DNA from 4 places in the Ensifer sp. ENS03 genome. Region 3 is predicted to be linked to each of the others. Evidence: riboswitches for the same ligand, from Rfam matches in the RefSeq annotation. Region 3 holds a riboswitch; each other region holds the start of a gene.
What was found. A riboswitch is a leader RNA that binds a small molecule or an ion and turns the genes downstream of it on or off. The one in region 3 is predicted to bind cobalamin.
Positions count from the first base shown of each region.

Region 1: another riboswitch for cobalamin. It lies ahead of metE (5-methyltetrahydropteroyltriglutamate--homocysteine S-methyltransferase); the one in region 3 lies ahead of bluB (5,6-dimethylbenzimidazole synthase).
Region 2: another riboswitch for cobalamin. It lies ahead of nrdH (glutaredoxin-like protein NrdH); the one in region 3 lies ahead of bluB (5,6-dimethylbenzimidazole synthase).
Region 4: another riboswitch for cobalamin. It lies ahead of cobU (bifunctional adenosylcobinamide kinase/adenosylcobinamide-phosphate guanylyltransferase); the one in region 3 lies ahead of bluB (5,6-dimethylbenzimidazole synthase).

Region 1 is NZ_JACVAV010000003.1:521,402-525,086, forward strand. It holds gene metE (5-methyltetrahydropteroyltriglutamate--homocysteine S-methyltransferase) at 1-1,687, opposite strand, end outside; cobalamin riboswitch at 1,787-2,006, opposite strand; gene IB263_RS33955 (hypothetical protein) at 2,025-2,336, opposite strand; gene IB263_RS15270 (LysR substrate-binding domain-containing protein) at 2,468-3,394, shown strand; gene IB263_RS15275 (metallophosphoesterase) at 3,587-3,685, shown strand, end outside.
Region 2 is NZ_JACVAV010000003.1:517,024-520,708, forward strand. It holds gene nrdE (class 1b ribonucleoside-diphosphate reductase subunit alpha) at 1-1,529, opposite strand, end outside; gene nrdI (class Ib ribonucleoside-diphosphate reductase assembly flavoprotein NrdI) at 1,499-1,915, opposite strand; gene nrdH (glutaredoxin-like protein NrdH) at 1,928-2,149, opposite strand; cobalamin riboswitch at 2,537-2,763, opposite strand; gene IB263_RS15260 (acyl-CoA thioesterase) at 2,914-3,685, opposite strand, start outside.
Region 3 is NZ_JACVAV010000002.1:146,951-150,635, reverse strand. It holds gene IB263_RS07360 (phytanoyl-CoA dioxygenase family protein) at 1-368, shown strand, start outside; gene IB263_RS07355 (SDR family oxidoreductase) at 457-1,269, shown strand; cobalamin riboswitch at 1,367-1,579, shown strand; gene bluB (5,6-dimethylbenzimidazole synthase) at 1,625-2,320, shown strand; gene IB263_RS07345 (DUF2865 domain-containing protein) at 2,333-3,403, opposite strand; gene IB263_RS07340 (acyl-homoserine-lactone synthase) at 3,568-3,685, opposite strand, start outside.
Region 4 is NZ_JACVAV010000002.1:309,663-313,347, reverse strand. It holds gene IB263_RS08140 (cobyric acid synthase) at 1-97, shown strand, start outside; gene IB263_RS08135 (cation transporter) at 170-751, opposite strand; cobalamin riboswitch at 982-1,440, shown strand; gene cobU (bifunctional adenosylcobinamide kinase/adenosylcobinamide-phosphate guanylyltransferase) at 1,575-2,099, shown strand; gene cobW (cobalamin biosynthesis protein CobW) at 2,103-3,167, shown strand; gene cobN (cobaltochelatase subunit CobN) at 3,271-3,685, shown strand, end outside.

The DNA.
Region 1 (3,685 bases), on a different contig from region 3:
GCGACTGCGCGAAGGTCGCCCACTCGACCGTCATCGGGTTTGGTCGCGAAACGTCGCCGAAGATAACAGGCGGACGCACGCAGCGCGATCCGTAGCTCTGCACCCAGCCGCTCTGGGTGAAGGCGTAGCCCGAGAGCTGCTCGCCAAAATACTGCACCATGTCGTTGCGCTCGAACTCGCCGTGAACGACTACGTCGATGCCGACCTCTTCCTGCCAGCGCACCGCCACTTCGGTCTCTCGGCGAAGATAGGCGGTGTAGTCGACATAGCTGAGTTCGCCCTTCGCATGCAGTGAACGGGCCTGCCGAACCTCCGATGTCTGCGGGAAGGATCCGATCGTCGTTGTCGGGAAGAGCGGCAATGACAGCTTCTTCGCCTGCAGTGCCCGGCGGCCCGCGAACGGGGATTGCCGCTTGCTGTCCGCATCCGTCAGCGCTTTCAAGCGCCCGGCGACCAGAGGATCATGGATCCTGAGTGAGGTGAGCCTCGCCTGGGCGGACGCGATCGAGGCGGCGAAAACGTGCTCGGAAATGGCAAGCCCCGGCTCGAAGGCGCTGGCAAGCAGGCTGAGTTCGTCGAGTTTCTGCGTACCGAAGGCGAGCCAGGAGGAAAGTTCCGGATCAAGCGCACGCTCCAGCTCGAGATCGATAGGCACGTGCAGGAGTGAGCATGAAGGTGCGAGTTCGATGCGGTCGCGGCCGTGGGCCGAAGTCAGAGGCTGCAGCCGGCGGAACAGGCCGGCCAGATCGGTCCGCCAGATGTTGCGGCCGTCGATGACCCCGAGCGATAGGACCCGGTCCGCCGGAGCCGATTGGATGAGCGTGTCGATCTGCTGCGGCGCGCGCACGAGATCGACATGCAGTCCATCGACCGGCAGCGCCAACGCCGTTGCCGTGTTGTCGCCGATCGAGCCGAAATAGGTCGCCAGCATGATCTTGAGTCCGGGCACGTCGGTGTCGAACGTGCGATAGGCGAGGTCGAGAGCGCGACGATCCTTGTCCGCGAGATCGAGCGCCAGGCAAGGCTCGTCGATCTGGACCCAATCGGCGCCGGCGTCAGCAAGCTCCGCCAGGACCCTCACGTAAACGGGCAGGAGCCGTTCGATCAGATCGACCGGATCGAAGTCGCCGCCCTTCGATTTGCCGAGCTTCAGCAGTGTCACCGGGCCGATGAGCACCGGGCGTGTGCGATAGCCGAGGGCCTGAGCTTCCTGGAAGGCTTCCAGCGGCCGATTGTGGGTGAGCTCGAAGCGCTGATCCCTGTCGAACTCGGGCACCATGTAGTGATAGTTGGTGTCGAACCACTTTGTCATTTCGAGCGCGGGAGTGCCGCTGCTGCTTCCCGAATGGGTGCAGCCGGCGGCGCAGGGCGTTCCGGCCGAGCCGCGCGCCATGGCAAAATAGGTGTCGAGATCGACCGGGCCGCCCGTCCAGCCATAGGCCGGCGGGATTGCGCCGACAAGCACGGCGGTATCGAGCACGTGGTCGTAGAAGGAGAAGTCGTTGGAGGGGATGATGTCGATGCCGCGCGTTTTCTGCGCGGCCCAGTTTTCAGCGCGGAGCTTGGCTCCGGTATCGAGAAGTTCGCCGCGGCTGGCCTTTCCGGCCCAATAGCGTTCGAGCGCGAATTTCAATTCGCGACGGCGGCCGATGCGCGGGAAACCGAGATTGGCAGTCTTGATGGTCATTTCCTTACCCCGAAGGTTATGGGCAAGGCTTGAATGCGACGCAGCCGCGGCGCGAGAGCGATCCCGCGTCCTCAACGCGCCTCATCGGACACCCCGCCCGTGGACGTTGTTCATCGCGGCAGGTCTCCTGGCTTGCGGGTCGTCACGGACCGTTCCGTCTTCCCGAGGCGTCTCCCTCAGTGACATCTTCGAACGGCCGCTCTCCGCTTACAGTTGCGGGGGCAGCTCCGGCATGGGCGCTTGTCTGGCGCCGCACCGAATTCCCTCTTAGCTCCGTCCCTCCAAAGGCGGGCGAAGAACCACGATGGGGCGACAATGCCCTGTCCCGAGCTCTTCGTCAATCGCATAAAGAAATGCTTATGTCTTTATTCTCTCCCGCCGCCGCCCGCGGCGAGACAGTGGCAGGACGAGGTCTTTCCATTGCTTTCCGCTCACGGGACGGTTGCGGTTTGGTCCAAGCGTCCTCCTCCGGCCACTGCCACGGATCCGCCGCGTCGCCGACGCGCGCGCGGATATGCTCTTGATCTCGCGTCAGGCCGATATCCCGGAGTTGGAACTCGTTGAACGTGTCGATGGCAACCGGAGGGCCGAGGGTTTTATCGGCCCAGTTCAGGACATGGTAAATCGTTGATCGCACTGCGCTAAGCATTGCTATCCTCACTTCTCTCAAGGGCGTGTGTTCGCGAAAAAAGTGAGGGTTTTTGCCGTTTCGCGCAAAGCGATTTCTCGCATGCTGGCATAAAGAATGCTTATCTCAGTTCCATGAGCAAGATTCCTCCCATGAGTGCGGTGCGCGCCTTTGAGGCCGCCGCTAGGCACCTGAGTTTCACCCGCGCCGCCGAAGAGCTCGGCATGACGCAGGCGGCCGTCAGTTATCAGATCCGGCTGTTGGAAGATCGCATCGGCGCGCCGCTGTTCGTCCGGCTTCCGCGCGAGGTGCGATTGACCGGCGCCGGGCGGCAGCTAGCGCCGAAGGTGACCGAAGCGATCGATCTCTTAGGGGCGGCCTTCTCGGAGATCGCCGACAAGACCGAACATCACCTGCACATCTCGGTGCTGCCAACCGTCGTGTCGAGCTGGCTCGGTCAGCGCCTCGCGTCGTTTCAGACCGCGCATCCCAACATCAGCATCAGGGTGCACATGTCGACCGAGTTGGTCGATTTCAAACGTGACGCCATCGATCTCGCGGTGCGCAGCGGCGCCGGCGACTGGCCGGGCAACGATGTCTTTCCCTTGTTTCCGCTCGATTACGTGCCTGTCTGCACGCCGTCCTTCCTGGAAAAGCACCAGCTCAAGGAGCCCGCGGACGTTCTGAGAGTCCGGCGTTTCGGCAACGCCAGCTGGTGGCGGCGGTGGATGATCGAAACCGGCGTCGAACCGCCGGCAAGCAATGGCACCGAATTGATCTTCGATGTCCAGGCGATGGATGTCGCCACAATCCTTGCGGATCACGGCATTGCGATTGCCGTCTCGACCTTCCTGATGGATGAACTGAAGAGCGGCAGGCTCATCCGGCCGTTCGAGCATGTGGTGCGCGACGGTCGCGCCTATTGGCTCGTCTATCCGCAAAGCACCAGGCGGCAGAAGAAGATCCAGGCCTTTCGCGACTGGGTCGTCGCCGAGGCCGATGCGTCGAACGCCATGCTTTCGACCGTGATGGAGCAATCCTGTCCGGCGTCGCGTCGGACCGACCACGGCGCAATGTAGAGACACAACGGGGCCCACTCGGCCCGTCGGTCTTCTGAAGATGACGCTTTCATGGAGAAACTGAAAATCAGCTGAGAACGGCTGTTACCAAACTGACATGGCGGCTCCCTAAAGACTGCGGCCAACCGCAGAGAAGGGAAGTATCAGCCCTCCGACGCGGATACCGCACGCCATCGTCGGAGGCCCGTTTCCTTGAAAATCGTCCAGATCAGCGACACCCATCTCAGCCCCGCCAAAAGCCACTTCAATGGCAATTGGGAACCGGTTCGCGCCTGGATCGAGGCGGTAAAA
Region 2 (3,685 bases), on a different contig from region 3:
CGGATGGCGTGATAGGTCACCGTGTAGAAATAGATGTTGGTGAAATCGATGCCTTCCTCGGAGCCGTAGTAGATGCGCTCGCGGGCGAGATAGCCGTGCAGGTTCATCTGCCCGAGGCCGATCGCGTGGCTGTCGTCGTTGCCCTTTTCGATCGAGGGCACGGACGAGATGTGGCTCATTTCGGAGACGGCGGTGAGGGCGCGGATCGAGGTCTCGATCGTCTGGCCGAAATCCGGGCTGTCCATCGCAGCCGCAATGTTCAGCGAACCGAGATTGCAGGAGATGTCCTTGCCCATGTGCTTGTAGGAGAGGTCGTCGTTGAACGCGCTCGCTTCGCTCACCTGCAGGATTTCCGAGCAGAGATTGCTCATGGTGATGCGCCCGGCGATCGGGTTTGCCCGGTTCACCGTGTCCTCGAACATGATGTAGGGATAACCGCTTTCGAACTGGATCTCGGCGATGATCTGGAAGAAGTCGCGCGCCTTGATCTTGCGCTTGCGGATGCGGGCATCCTCGACCATCTCGCGGTACTTCTCGGTCACCGAAATCTCGGTGAGGGGCACGCCATAGACCTGCTCCACGTCATAGGGTGAGAACAGATACATGTCCTCGTTGTTGCGGGCGAGCTCGAAGGTGATGTCGGGGATGACGACGCCGAGCGACAGCGTCTTGATGCGGATCTTCTCGTCGGCGTTTTCGCGCTTGGTATCGAGGAAGCGCATGATGTCGGGGTGGTGGGCGTGCAGGTAGACAGCACCGGCTCCCTGGCGCGCGCCGAGTTGGTTGGCGTAAGAGAAACTGTCTTCGAGCAGCTTCATGACCGGGATGACGCCGGATGACTGGTTCTCGATCTGCTTGATCGGCGCGCCCATCTCGCGGATGTTGGTGAGCGACAGCGCCACGCCGCCACCGCGCTTGGAAAGCTGCAGCGCCGAATTGATGGCGCGGCCGATACTCTCCATGTTGTCCTCGATCCGGAGCAGAAAGCAGGAGACGAGCTCGCCGCGGCTCTTCTTGCCGGCGTTGAGGAAAGTCGGCGTTGCCGGCTGGAAGCGGCCGGAGATGATCTCGTCGACGAGATCGCGGGCAAGCCCCTCGTTGCCGCGCGCCAAGGCCATCGCCACCATGCAGACACGGTCTTCGTAGCGTTCCAGGTAGCGCTTTCCGTCGAAGGTCTTCAGCGTATAGGACGTGTAGTATTTGAACGCCCCGAGGAAGGTCGGAAAGCGGAACTTCTTTGAATAGGCATGATCGTAGAGATCGCGCACGAAGTTGAAGGAATACTGGTCCAGCACTTCCTGCTCGTAATAGCCCTCGGTCACCAGATAATCGAGTTTTTCCCGGAGGTTATGGAAGAACACCGTGTTCTGGTTGACGTGCTGGAGGAAGTACTGTTTCGCCGCCTGCCGGTCCTTGTCGAGCTGGATCCGTCCCTCTTCGTCATAGAGGTTCAGCATTGCGTTCAGCGCATGATAGTCGAGCGCTGCTTCCGTCGCCTTCAAGGGGCGTTCGAGTGTCGTGACGTCCAAAATCGTTCCATCCCGTTTTTGACATTGGCGACGTCCTCGTCGGTCCCGAGCAGCTCGAACCGGTAGAGATAGGGTACCCGGCACTTGGCCGAAATCACGTCGCCGGCGATCCCGTAGGTCGCGCCGAAATTGCTGTTGCCCGCTGCGATCACGCCGCGGATGTGAGAGCGGTTGCCCGCGTCGTTCAAGAAGCGGATGACCTGCTTCGGCACCGCCCCGCGGCCATCGTCGCCGCAATAGGTCGGCACGATCAGCACGTAGGGCTCTGCGACCGTAAGTGCGTCCTTACCTTCCCTGAGCGGTATGCGGGCGGCGCGAAGGCCGAGCTTTTCGACGAAGCGATGGGTGTTTTCCGAGCGGCTGGAAAAATAGACGATCAGGCCCATCGCCAGCGTCCTTCAGGAAAGCGCGCTGATCATGTCCGGGCGGAAACCCGCCCAATGCCGCTCGCCGGCGACGACGACCGGGACCTGCCGATAGCCAAGACCCTGCACCAGCGCGAATGCATCGGAATCCTCGGAGATATCGACGATGCGATAATCGATGCCTTGGCGGTCGAGCGCACGGGTTGTGGCGGTGCATTGGACGCAGGCTGGTTTGCTGTAGACGGTGATCGACATGGGTTCCTCGTGGGGGTCTGGCAAATGGGCGCAAAAAGTCGTCGGATCGCGCGAACGCGAACCGTGGTGTTGGCGATTGGACACGAAACATCGCTCCCCGGTCGCCTCGACCGGAGTTGACGTCGTCAAGCTGGCCCAAGGTCGGTTACGCAACCGGGCCGGCTCGTTTTGGTCGGGCGCTCAGGAATTCCGCGGATGCGGGTTTTCAAGGCGCGGCCTTTCAATCAGGCGCGCAACAACGCGCACCCGTCCGCAGAAGGTGGATCTGAACTGGAAGAAACTGGCATGACTTCACCCCGAAGCTTTCGACGGGCTGCCGGGGAGACGTCGAGACGATCGGGCAGGCTCATCCTGCCACGCACTCAACCCCTCCGGACACCCCGCCCGTGGACGTTTGGTGATCGAGGCAGGTCTCCTGGCTTACGGGTCAAAGCTTCCATCCCGACCTTCCCGAGGCCTCATGCCTCAGTGGTCCAAATCCGGACAGTCGCTCGCCGTCTACAGTTGCGGGGGCAGCTACGGCATAGCCTCAGCGGAAACCCGCCGGCGCACCGTATTCCCGTCTTAGCTCCCAATCCTTGCGAATCGGAAGAACCTCGAACACTAGATATAGTAGTTCATCGCAAATCTGCGTCAATAGGTTCCGTATGTGGAAGGCGGGGGTAGGAGGGTGGTTTCTTTTGCAGTGTGGATAACGGGGAGTAAACAGCCGGTTGGCACCAAGGTTGTGGATAGGGCGCCCCTGGTGCGGACGCCCCATTCCATCAAGCAGCGAAAGCGGCCACGGGCCGGTTGTCATCGTCGACGGCGACCATAGCGAACGTTCCGGTAACAGTCCGCTGTCGCAGACCGGTGAGGAGCTCTTCCGACCAGAGTTCGACCTCGACGGTGGCTGAACTGCGACCCGTCCGCACAATGCGGGCGATGGGTTCGATGATCGAACCGATCATGATCCGGTGCTTGAAGTCCATACCGGTGCAGGAGGCAAGGACGGTCGCCCGGCGGCTCCGGCGCGTCGCGACGACGAATGCGGCCTTCGTCATATGCGCGAGGGCGTTGCCACCGCATATGGCGCCGAAGCTGTTGGCCTGGCCGGGAAAGACGATGTCGACCATGCGTAGGGTGCCCGCCTCTTCGGGCGTGTCCGTTGCCACATCGAGCGGCGGCAGCATCCAATCCGTTTCATCGGCACAGGGCATCGCGACCATGGTGAAGGTGCCCCTGCTGCAAAGGGCGCGGCTGCCGGTGGCGATATCTTCCGCGATCATCTCGACCTCGACCACCACCGAGCGGCGCCCGACACGAACCGGACGGCCGCTGAAGCAGACGATCTGACCGATGCGCGCAGGCGCACGAAAATCGATGCGGTCGCAGGATGCGGTGACGAAGGGAACGCGCCCGTGACGGGTGGCGACGATGAAAGCGATCCGGTCCATCGACGCGAGGGCGGCGCCACCAAAGAGCGTGCCATGGTGATTGGTATCGCCTGGAAAAACGATGTCGATCAGGGTTTGTGGCGCCGGGGTTTCCCCCGGC
Region 3 (3,685 bases):
CGCTCTTCCATGCCGCCGGCACCAACCGCTCCCGGGATATCCGCCGCGTGGCCAACCTGCTGCAGGTGTCTTCGGCCTTCGGTCGCGCAATGGAAACCGTTGACCGACTGACCATGAGCGCGACGCTCTATCCGGCCTTGCGGGCCTTGCTGGCGGGCGGGACGCTGACGCAGGCGGAAGCGGCCAACGCGATCTCCTCCTGTGCCGAAGGCTATTCGTTCCCCACCAATCTCGACCGGGATCCGCCACTCGGCGGGTTGGCGCCGAAGACGCAGGCGCAGTTGATGCGCGAGGCGCTCACTGCGGGGACGGGCGAACAAGAGTTTCTCTCGGTGCTGGAGGCGCAGGCGAAGCGCAAGCTGAGCTGACGAGCGAGTTACAATTTGACAGGCTCCCGGTGTGTTTTAGCCGGGAGCCGCAGCCGTTTCAAACGATCATTTCCGAGGGAGGAATTCGATGAGTGGACAATTGCAAGGCAAGATCGCCATCGTCACCGGTGGTACGCAGGGACTGGGCGCGACGATTGCTGGCCTTTTCGCCGAGCGCGGCGCTGAAGGCATCGTCATCTGCGGCCGCAACGCCGCCAAGGGGCGGGCGAAGGCCGAGCAGATCGGCAAGTCAAGCGGTGCGAAAGTTGTCTATGTCGAGGCCGATCTTGAAAAAGTAGAGGACGCCCGCAAGGTGGTCGCCGCTTGCGACGCGGAATTCGGCCGGGTCGATGCGCTGGTCAACGCCGCAGCTATCACCGACCGTGGCACGATCCTCGACACCACGCCCGAACTCTTCGACCGCATGTTCGCGATCAATGTGCGCGCGCCGTTCTTCCTGATGCAGGAGGCGGTGAAGATCATGCGGCGGGAGAAGACCGAGGGCACGATCGTCAACATCGGCTCTATGTCGGCGATGGCCGGCCAGCCGTTCATTGCCGCCTATTGTTCGTCGAAAGGCGCCCTCGAAACGCTGACCAAAAACACGGCTTATGCGCTTCTTCGCAACCGCATTCGCGTCAACGGGCTGAATATCGGCTGGATGGCGTCCGAAGGCGAAGACCGCATCCAGCGCGAGTTTCATGGCGCGGCGGCCGATTGGCTCGAAAAGGCGGCGGCCGGCCAGCCTTTCGGTCGGCTCGTCGATCCGGCCGAAGTGGCGCGGGCCTGCGCCTATCTGTCGTCGGCCGAGTCCGGGCTGATGACCGGATCGGTGATTTGCTTCGATCAGTCGGTCTGGGGCGCCTATGACGGTTCGCCACATCCGGTCGCTCCGCTTTGAGGTGGAGGTAAACGACTAAGCTCGACAGTAGCCGGCGGAAAGTGGCGTGCCATGTCCCGGCCGGGTTGGCGCCGCTTGTCTTTCTCAAACGGCTGTGCACTTAGTGCCGTCGTCAGGTGCCCGCGAAAGCGGGAGAATCGGGAATCCGGTGTCATTCCGGAACGTGCCCAACGCTGTGACGGGGACGATCGCCTCTAAGAGAGCCTTGAATTGATTCAAGGTTTTGCCACTGGATCTTCAAGCGATCTGGGAAGGCGAGGTGATCGGTTGAACCGAAGTCAGAAGACCGGCCTGGCGAGATAGACCGAACCCCGCGTGGACGGCGGGAGGTTTTCGCATTGTTGGGGATCGAACGATGCTGACTGAACCGAAGGGCGGCCTTGCGGCTGCCGGCGCCTTTTCGTTGCCAGAGCGGGAGGCCGTCTACCGTGCCATCGAGACACGTCGCGACGTGCGCGATGAATTCCTGCCCGCGCCATTGCCGGATGATCTGATCTTGCGCCTGCTGGCCGCTGCGCACAGCGCCCCGTCCGTGGGCTTCATGCAGCCGTGGAACTTCGTGCTGGTGCGGGCGGAAGAAACGCGTGAGCGCGTCTGGCATGCGTTTCGCCGCGCCAATGACGAGGCCGCGCTGATGTTCGAGGCGGAACAACAGGCCAAGTACCGTGCGCTGAAGCTGGAAGGCATCCGCAAGGCGCCGCTCAGCATCTGTGTCACCTGCGACCGCACGCGCGGCGGTGCCGTCGTACTCGGGCGCACCCACAATCCGCAGATGGACGTCTATTCCACCGTCTGCGCCGTGCAAAACCTCTGGCTTGCGGCGCGGGCCGAAGGGGTGGGCGTCGGCTGGGTGAGCATTTTCCACGAGGCCGAGATCAAGGCGATTCTCGGCATCCCAGATCATATCGAGATCGTTGCCTGGCTCTGCCTCGGCTATGTCGATCGCCTCTATCAGCAGCCGGAACTCGCCGTGAAGGGCTGGCGCCAGCGCCTGCCGCTCGACGAGCTGGTTTTCGAAGACGGATGGGGACGCAGCAAGGAGAAGGCGTAAGGCCTCGTCCGATCAATTCTGGACCGGCTGATAGGCCGGTCCCTTCGGATGCTTGAGGTCGATGGCGGTTTCTTCCTGCGGCAGGTAGGTCGGGCCGACGACGCGAACCTTGTTCTTCGACGGATCGTAAGGCCGCTCTTCGGCCGGCGCCTTGGCGGTATTGCTCGCCGCTTCCGGCTTCTTGGTCTCGATGACGATGATCGACGACTGGTCGTCACCGATCTTCGTTCCGTTTGCCTTCGGTGTGGTCGAGGCGGTCTGGGGTATCTGGCAGCCGCACTGGCCGGGTTTTCCGACAGCGCGGGTGCGATAGGCAAAGGCGTTGGGCATTTCGGTATAGGGACGGCCGGTCACGGCCGAGACCATCTTGTCGCTCTCTTCCGTGTTGAGGTCGTGAAAATAGAGCTCGGTCTCAGCCCCCGGGCAGCGCGCCCGACAGGCCTGCTCGTCGCGCGGGAAATCGGCCGGCGTCGCATCTGAAGAAACCGGGAAAAAGGCGCCGTCGCAGGTGCGCACGCACATGGTTCTGAGCGTGCCGCTATAGTAGCGCTCCTGCGGCGCGTAGCCGTCTTCGCCTCGGCCGAGCATCGGGCCGTAGGCGTCTTCCGGCGGCAGGTCGGCAACGATGTTGCGGTGGCTTTCCGGCACGTCCGGTTCCACGCTTGCGAACTCCTCGCGGTCGCCATAGCAACCGTTGATCTCCAGCGCGGCAAGGATGCGGCGCCGGCTGTCGTCGCTGCCGCCGGCGACGATCTGCTCGCGCTCGGACTTCAGCATGCGCAGATTGTCTTCCATCTCGGCGATCAGGCTGTTGAGGCCGTAGCAAGTGTCGGGGTCGCCGCCGTCGAAGCCAATGGCGTTGCCGCCACTGCAACCCGCGCGGCGGCGGTCGTTCTTTGCCCGCCGCAGCTCGATATTCTGCCGCGAGATCGCGCTTGCGTAGTCGCGCGCATCGGCATTGCTGGCGACGTAGTCAGGCAGTTGCGCGAGCCGCGCGTTCAGTCGGTCGCAGGCCGTCGATGCCAGTGACGGACCGGCACCGATCAGAACCAGAGGCACAAGGGCCGCAGCGACGTGTTTCATGCGCGTGAACACGGGCGAAAGTCTCTTCCTGTTGCCAGGTCGGCGCCGACCTTCTGCGGGTTGCTGCCAGCGGCATTCCTGTTTCGCCTCCATCATAGAGCTTGTCGGTGATCGTGCAACGACAAGCGACGGTTTGCGTTAACAGCGCAGATCGACTGACGCGCTTAGGCGGCGCGGGCGGTTTCCAGCGACATCGGACGTTCGAGCACGGTACCTTCGATGGCAGCGACCGCCTTCATCCGCGTGAGCAGATCCGGCGTTACTTCCCAAGCGACGGCAACC
Region 4 (3,685 bases), 160 kb from region 3:
CTACCGCCAATCGGTCGATGCGGCGCTCGACGATGTCGCGAACGAACTGGAGGCTGTGCTCGATCGGCGCTGGCTGGACGAGTTGCTCAGGCACTAGGGACGCGGCAACGGTCAGCCAGCAGGTCCGGTACGTCGGGCCCAACAGGAGCAACGAGCCTATCCGACGGAACTACGCTGCGACATCGTGCTCCTCGCTTGCGGCTTCCCAGACTTCCCGCGCGGCATCCAGGTTCATCAGGGCAATCCCCAGGCCGACGATCAGGTCCGGCCAGGCCGACTGCCACAGATAGGCTGTCGCCAGACCCGCGGCGATGATGGCCACATTGGCGAAGGCATCGTTGCGGGCCGAGAGAAATGCTGCCCGCGTGAGGCTGCCGCTCGTGTGACGGTAGGCGACGAGCAGATAGGCGCAGAAGAGGTTGACCACCAGCGCCCCAAGTCCGGTCAGGGACAGGGCAAAGGGCTCTGGCGGGACCGGATCCATGAACTTCGCCCAGGCCGTCCAAAGGAAGGCCAGCGCCGGTACCAGTAGAATGAACGCCATCGCCATGCCGACCCGCGCGCGGGTTCGCGCCGTCCAGGCCAGAGCAAAGAAAATCAGCATGTTGACGGAGGCGTCTTCGAGGAAGTCGACGCTGTCGGCCATGAGGGACACCGAGCCGATCGAAAGCGCGACAAGGAGTTCGACCCCGAAATAGCCAAGGTTCAACAGGGAGACGATGAGGACGACGCGGCGCAGGTCGGTATCCACTCGAAAGGTTCCCTTTCTGGCGAGATTCGCCCTCGGCACTTTTTTTGGCGAGATTCGCCCTCGGCACTTTGGCACAGGTGTTAGCAGCAGTTTGCTATCCATAGCACTAGGTTTCGACATCGGTTCCGTTCACACTGCCGTCGTGCCTGACGCCCGACAAATCGTCGCGTGGCGCAACTCGGCCGGGGAGGCGTCGCATGCGTCGATTGACTTTGGGCTGCCCGCTTCCTAATCATCAGGTGTTGGATGGTTCCCCCTTGTCGTGGCGATCTGGGGGAATAATTGGGAATGTGACGGATGGACCCAAATCGGGCATCCTTATCGCAGCCGACCCCGCGACTGTAGAACGGTCAGGGTTCGCCATCGGGTTTGGTGCCGGGCTGTCGGCCGGTTGCATGGGCAATCGGGGCAGGTCGGGGATCAAACCGGAAAAGCCACTGGCGTGGCATCGTGATCAGCCGGGTTTGGACGCCTCTTCTTCTACGAATCGTCCGCCTTTCACGATGTCCCTCACAGCGCCCATGCGTCGGAGACGACGCGCAAAGGTTCGCTGTGGCACCGGAAAGACGCCGGGAAGGTGAGGCGGGCCGCTCGGGCCCTGACATCGGAACCTTGCCGTTTAAGGGCGAGGCGATGTTCGGCCCGTGACGCCGTGAGCCAGGAGACCTGCCATCCGGCATGGGCATTCCGCCCGAGGGGACTTTTGTCTCCAACGCCATCACGGAGGTTGTTTTGGCTCGCAGATGTTTTCAAGAACGCGCCCGTGGCGCGTCCGATGGCTTTTGCCACCGACGGCTGATTTGGGAATGTTGAGGCAGCCACGATGAGCAGTCTCAGCGCCGGGCCCGTGCTGGTCCTTGGCGGCGCCCGTTCCGGCAAGTCCAGCTTTTCCGAGAGGCTCGTCGAAGCGTCCGGCTTCACCATGCATTATGTCGCCACGGGCCGCGCCTGGGACGACGAAATGCGCGAGCGCATCGACCATCACCGGACGCGCCGCGGCGAGGGCTGGACGACGCATGAGGAGCCGCTCGATCTCGTCGGCATCCTCAGACGCATCGATGATCCCAGCCATGTGGTCCTGATCGACTGCCTGACGCTATGGGTAACCAATCTCATGCTGGAAGAGCGCGACATGACGGCGGAGTTTGCCGCCCTTGTTGCGTATCTGCCCGAGGCGCGGGCGCGCCTCGTCTTTGTTTCCAATGAGGTCGGCCTCGGTATCGTGCCCGAGAACCGCATGGCCCGCGAGTTTCGCGACCATGCCGGCCGGCTTCACCAGATCGTTGCGGAGAAATCCGCTGAAGTTTACTTTGTCGCGGCCGGTTTGCCGCTGAAAATGAAGGGTTGATCCATGACCACTGCGAGAGCCAACCAGGGCAAGATCCCGGCGACCGTCATCACCGGCTTCCTCGGCGCCGGCAAGACGACGATGATCCGCAACCTGCTGCAGAACGCCGACGGCAAGCGCATCGCGCTGATCATCAACGAGTTCGGCGATCTCGGCGTCGACGGCGATGTCTTGAAGGGCTGCGGTGCCGAGGCCTGCACCGAGGACGACATCATCGAGCTCACCAATGGCTGCATCTGCTGCACCGTGGCTGACGATTTCATCCCGACCATGACGAAGCTGCTGGAGCGTGAAAACCGTCCTGACCACATCATCATCGAAACCTCGGGCCTTGCCCTGCCGCAGCCGCTGATCGCCGCTTTCAACTGGCCGGATATCCGCAGCGAAGTGACCGTCGATGGCGTCGTCACGGTGGTCGACAGCGCCGCCGTTGCCGCTGGCCGCTTTGCCGACGACCACGACAAGGTCGATGCGCTGCGCGTCGAGGACGACAATCTCGATCACGAAAGCCCGATCGAGGAGCTGTTCGAGGACCAACTGACGGCTGCCGATCTCATCGTTCTCAACAAGACCGATCTGATCGATGCCTCCGGCCTCAAGGCCGTGCGCGACGAGGTGGCTTCGCGCACCAGCCGCAAGCCCACGATGATCGAGGCGAAGAACGGGGAAGTCGCCGCTGCCATCCTGCTTGGCCTCGGTGTCGGCACGGAAAGCGATATCGCCAACCGCAAGTCGCATCACGAGATGGAGCACGAGGCAGGTGAGGAGCACGATCACGACGAGTTCGACAGCTTCGTCGTCGAGCTCGGTTCGATCGCCGATCCCTCGGCGTTCATCGATAGCCTGAAGGGCGTGATCGCGGAGCACGACGTTCTGCGCCTCAAGGGCTTTGCCGACGTGCCCGGCAAGCCGATGCGCCTCCTGATCCAGGCGGTCGGCGCCCGCATCGACCAATATTACGACCGCGCCTGGGGCGCCGGCGAAAAGCGCGGTACGCGCCTCGTCGTCATCGGCCTGCACGACATGGACGAGGCGGCGGTGCGCGCTGCGATTACCGCGCTCGTCTAGATCGTTCTTTGAGTGAAATGATCTAACGCATTGAAATGATGCAGTTCCGGATGGAAAACGCTTTTAGCGTTTTCGTTCGGAATTGCCCCACCGGACAAGACGAATGCATCTGCTTCTCGCCCAGAAAGGAACGATCGCCGACGGCAACGAGGCGATCGACCTTGGGCAAACGCCGGCCGATATCCTTTTCCTCTCGGCCGCCGACACCGAGCTCTCCTCGATCGCCGCGGCTCACGGCCGACGCGACGGAGGCTTGAGCCTGCGCATCGCCAGCCTGATGAGCCTGATGCACCCGATGTCGGTCGACACTTACGTCGAGCGCACGGCGCGTCACGCCAAGCTGATCGTCGTCCGGCCGCTCGGTGGCGCCAGCTATTTCCGTTATCTGCTGGAAGCCCTGCATGCGGCTGCTGTCACCCATCGTTTCGAGATCGCGGTTCTGCCGGGTGACGACAAGCCGGATCCGGGGCTGGAGCCTTTCTCCACCGTCGCAGCCGACGACCGCCAGCGCCTTTGGG